DNA from 2 places in the Mesorhizobium sp. NPDC059054 genome. Region 2 is predicted to be linked to the other one. Evidence: riboswitches for the same ligand, from Rfam matches in the RefSeq annotation. Region 2 holds a riboswitch; the other holds the start of a gene.
What was found. A riboswitch is a leader RNA that binds a small molecule or an ion and turns the genes downstream of it on or off. The one in region 2 is predicted to bind thiamine pyrophosphate.
Positions count from the first base shown of each region.

Region 1: it holds a riboswitch for thiamine pyrophosphate, as region 2 does, so the genes downstream of both, thiB (thiamine ABC transporter substrate binding subunit) here and thiC (phosphomethylpyrimidine synthase ThiC) in region 2, are expected to answer to the same signal.

Region 1 covers NZ_JBHYHV010000004.1:348,273-350,659, forward strand. Annotated here, with positions in the region: gene ACFWXH_RS18915 (ABC-F family ATP-binding cassette domain-containing protein) at 1-433, opposite strand, end outside; gene ACFWXH_RS18920 (thiamine diphosphokinase) at 435-1,082, opposite strand; TPP riboswitch at 1,202-1,315, shown strand; gene thiB (thiamine ABC transporter substrate binding subunit) at 1,353-2,354, shown strand; gene thiP (thiamine/thiamine pyrophosphate ABC transporter permease) at 2,330-2,387, shown strand, end outside.
Region 2 covers NZ_JBHYHV010000005.1:78,007-80,393, reverse strand. Annotated here, with positions in the region: gene ACFWXH_RS21360 (ABC transporter ATP-binding protein) at 1-931, shown strand, start outside; TPP riboswitch at 1,012-1,122, shown strand; gene thiC (phosphomethylpyrimidine synthase ThiC) at 1,234-2,387, shown strand, end outside.

The DNA of each region.
Region 1 (2,387 bases), on a different contig from region 2:
CGTCGAGCAGCAGAATGTCGGGCTCCGGTGCCATGACACGGGCCAATGCGGCACGGCGCGCCTCGCCTCCGGAAAGATCGGCGGGGCGCTCTTCGCCAGTAAGACCCAGATGCTCCATCAGATAGGTCGCGCGATACGGGTCGTCGGCCGGCCCCAGTCCCGCCTCGACATAGGCACGCACGCTCGCAAAACCGTCCATATCAGGGATCTGCGGCAGGTAGCGGACGGTTGCCGTCGGCTGGCGAAACACCTCGCCATCCTGCGGCTCGATCATGCCGGCAGCGATCTTGAGCAATGTCGACTTGCCGGAACCATTGCGGCCGACCAACGCGATCTTGTCGCCGGGAGCGGCTACGAGCTCCGCCCCGTCCAGCAAGGGCGTGCCGCCGAAGGTCAGCTTGATATCGGTCAAATTGAGAAGTGGCGGCGCCATATCAGCTTTCAGGGAGTGGGTAAGGATGGGCGAGCAGAAGCGCACGGCCGCTGCCGAGCGTGATTTCAAGCTTGCCCCTCACGGCATTGGAGATGGTGAGAGACGAACCGAAGGGCATTTCCACTGCATTCAGCGGCCATTTGGCGCCTTTGATGGAAAGCCCGGTGAGTTTCGAGAAGCCGAGCACGGAAAACAGCGTCCCTTCGGCATAGTCGAAGGCCTCACTGTGGCCAGGCAATACCGGAATGCCTTCCTGTGCACCGCTGGTCAGAAGCACATCCGTACCCTTTTCGGCCAGGCTGAGTGCCAAAGCCAGGTGCAGGAAAGCATGATCGGCCCGGGCGCCACCAAAGGCGCCAACCAGGTTCAGTTTCGTCGCGCCGTGCTTAAGCGCAATCGAAACCGCAAGTTCTCCGTCCGTGGAATCCTTCTCGGCGGGGAACCGCTCCTGTGGCACCTTCGCCAGATGCGGCGGCAGGCTGGCCGGCGCGGAATCGAAATCGCCCACCCACAGCTCCGGCAGAAGGCCCAGCATATCCGCATGCCGAATGCCGGAATCGGCGGCAATGACGCGCGTGCCGGCGACCTGGGCCTCGAGCCGCGGCGTGTGGATGACCTCACCGCCAAGCAGAAGAGTAAATATGCTCATGGGCGTCGCCCTTACCAGCCCCCATGCGGAAACGGAAGTGCGTGCGAATTGCCGCCTCGGTTCCACCTGACCCGGCAAACTAAGACTTGCACGCCACAACGGCCCGCTCTATGTCTCAAGCCGCTCTAACGGGGTGCCCGATCGCGGCTTCGCGAACCGGCTGAGAGGCGAAAAGCCAACCCGCTGAACCTGATCCGGTTTGTACCGGCGGAGGGATTAGACGCTTAGCCAAAGCGCCAGTTCCCTTGTCACGAAGTGAAGGAGGCGCCGATGCGCAAAACTCTGTCTGTCCTGGTTTCGGCACTCGCTCTTGTTGCCGCCACGCTGCCGGCAACAGCGAAAGACAAGCTTACCGTCTATACCTACGAAAGCTTCACCGCCGAGTGGGGCCCCGGCCCGCAGGTGAAGAAGGCGTTCGAAGAAGAGTGCAACTGCGAGGTCGACTTCGTATCCGTCGCCGACGGCGTCGCCCTGCTCAACCGGGTCAAGCTCGAGGGCGCCGCCACGAAAGCCGATATCGTGCTTGGCCTCGATACCAACCTGACCGCGGATGCCAAGGCAACCGGCCTCTTCGCGCCGCATGGCACGACAGCGGCACTCGACGTGCCCGGCGGCTGGAACGACGACACTTTCGTGCCCTATGACTACGGTTATTTCGCTGTCGTCTATGACACCGAGAAATTGAAGACGCCGCCGGCCAGCCTCAAGGATCTCGTCGAGGGTGATGCCTCGCAGAAGATCGCCATCCAAGACCCGCGCACCTCCACGCCGGGCCTCGGCCTGTTGCTCTGGGTGCGCTCGGTCTATGGCGACAAGGCGCCGGAAGCCTGGGCTAAGCTGAAGGACCGCGTGCTAACCGTCACGCCGGGTTGGAGCGAGGCCTATGGCCTGTTCACCAAGGGTGAAGCGCCGATGGTGCTGTCCTATACCACCTCGCCTGCTTATCATATGGTCGCCGAAAAGACCGATCGCTACCAGGCCGCTTCCTTCTCCGAAGGTCATTACCTCCAGGTCGAGGTGGCCGGTGTCACCACAACCGGCGCCAAGAATCCGCTGTCCGAGAAATTCATGGCCTTCATGACCAGTCCGAAATTCCAGGATGTCGTTCCGGAGACCAACTGGATGTTCCCTGCCGGCAAGATGGACAAGCCGCTTGATCCCGCCTTCGAGAAGCTGGTGAAGCCGGCCAAGGCCCTGACTTTCAGCCCGGAAGAAGTTGCGAAAAACCGCAAGGCCTGGGTGGATGAATGGCTGACGGTGATGAGCAAGTAGAAGCGACGGCGATTCCCTTGACTCGTCAGGCGG
Region 2 (2,387 bases):
AGAAACGAGCGAGGGCTCGATCTCGATCGATGGGGAGGATCTAACCCATGCCGATCCGGCCGATCGCCACGTCGCGATGGTCTTCCAGTCCTATGCTCTGTTCCCGCATATGTCGGTCTTCGACAACATCGCCTTCGGCATGCAGGTCAACAAGGTGCCGAAGGCTGAGATCAAGGCGCGTGTTGCGGAGGCCGCTCGCATCCTGCAGATCGAAGCACTGCTCGAACGCAAACCAAAGCAACTCTCCGGTGGCCAGCGGCAGCGTGTCGCCATTGGCCGCGCCATCGTGCGCAAACCCAAGATCTTTCTGTTCGACGAGCCTCTCTCCAATCTGGATGCCGAGCTTCGCACCCAGATGCGTGTCGAGATCGCCAAGATCCATCGCGAGATCGGCGCAACAATGATCTACGTTACGCATGATCAGGTCGAGGCGATGACACTTGCGGACAGGATCGTCGTCCTTCGTGGCGGGTTGGTGGAGCAGATCGGAACCCCCATCGATCTCTACGACAACCCAGCCAACCTTTTCGTCGCCGGCTTCATCGGCAGCCCACGTATGACCTTGCTGTCCGGCAAGGTGGAAAGCGCCTCGGCACATGGCCTTCAGGTCGCGTGTCCAGCCTTTTCCCGACCGCAGTCCATTCCCGGACCCTTTGCGCGGCTGCCGCAAGCAGGCAGTCCGGTCACAATCGGCCTACGTCCGGAAGCCATCAGGATCGACGCCGCGAATCCGGTGTTCAGCGCCAAGGTGGAAATCACCGAAAATCTCGGCGGGTCCACGCTCATCTACGCCGTGACCCAGGACGGAACCGCGCTGATCGTACCGGCACAGGAGCGCTCATCGGTTCGTTCCGGCGATACGCTTCCATTGTCCTTTTCCACAGCCCCGCATGTGTTCGATGCCCAGGGAAACAACCTGCGTTTGCCATAGGTGGAGCCAACCCGCGAAGGCGTACTTTCACCTTCTGCTCGCAACCCTGTTGACAAAAAGGGCGCTTGTCGTTCACCCTTGAAGCTCACCAGGGGGGTCCCGACAAGGGGCTGAGATACTGCTGAACGCGCAGTGACCCGTTGAACCTGATCCAGTTCATACTGGCGTAGGGACGGTGGAACGCTTCGCGGGCCGGCATTTCTTCGGCTTCGGTTTTCGGGCAAAGAGCCCGTATTCCATTCAGCGAAGCGTCGCTCCCTCCTCATGCGCGGACTGGGTCTTCTCGCGAAGGAGGCTCGCTCATGAATATCCATACCCCCACCGTCACCGTTGGCGAATTGCCGGCATCGCGCAAGGTCCATAAGCCGGGCGTCATCCACCCCGGCCTGCGCGTGCCGATGCGCGAGATTTCCGTGCATCCGACCGCCGGCGAGCCGCCGGTCACGGTCTACGATTCGTCCGGGCCCTACACCGACACCAACGTGCAGACCGATATCGAGCGTGGCCTGCCGCGCCTGCGCGAAGAGTGGGTCGTCGCGCGCGGCGATGTCGAGCGTTACGAAGGCCGGCTGGTCAAGCCGGAGGACAATGGCTTCGTCTCCGGCGAGCGGCTGACACCGGAATTCCCGGTGCGCAACCAGCCGTTCAGGGCAAAGGACGGGCGCGCCGTCACCCAGCTCGCCTATGCACGCGCCGGCATCATCACGCCCGAAATGGAATTCATCGCCATCCGTGAGAATCTTGGCCGCCAGGCGGTGCACACCAAACTGCAGCGCGACGGCGAAAGCTTCGGCGCGGCAGTCCCCGACTATGTCACGCCGGAATTCGTGCGCGACGAGGTCGCGCGCGGCCGCGCCATCATCCCGGCCAACATCAACCATCCGGAAGCCGAGCCGATGATCATCGGCCGCAATTTCCTGGTCAAGATCAACGCCAACATCGGCAACTCGGCCGTCACCTCGTCCATGGCGGAAGAGGTGGAAAAGATGGTCTGGGCGACCCGCTGGGGCGCCGACACGGTGATGGACCTTTCCACCGGCCGCAACATCCACAACATTCGCGACTGGATCCTGCGCAACTCACCGGTGCCGATCGGCACCGTTCCGCTCTACCAGGCGCTGGAAAAGGTCGGCGGCGTTGCCGAGGATCTCACCTGGGAGGTGTTCCGCGACACGCTAATCGAGCAGGCGGAGCAGGGCGTCGACTATTTCACCATCCATGCCGGCGTGCGGCTGCCCTATATCCCGCTCACCGTCGACCGTGTCACCGGTATCGTCAGCCGCGGCGGCTCGATCATGGCCAAGTGGTGCCTCTATCATCACAAGGAAAGCTTCCTCTACGAGCATTTCGAGGACATCTGCGACATCTGCCGCGCCTATGACGTGTCGTTCTCGCTGGGCGACGGCCTGCGCCCCGGCTCGATCGCCGACGCCAACGATGCCGCGCAGTTCGCCGA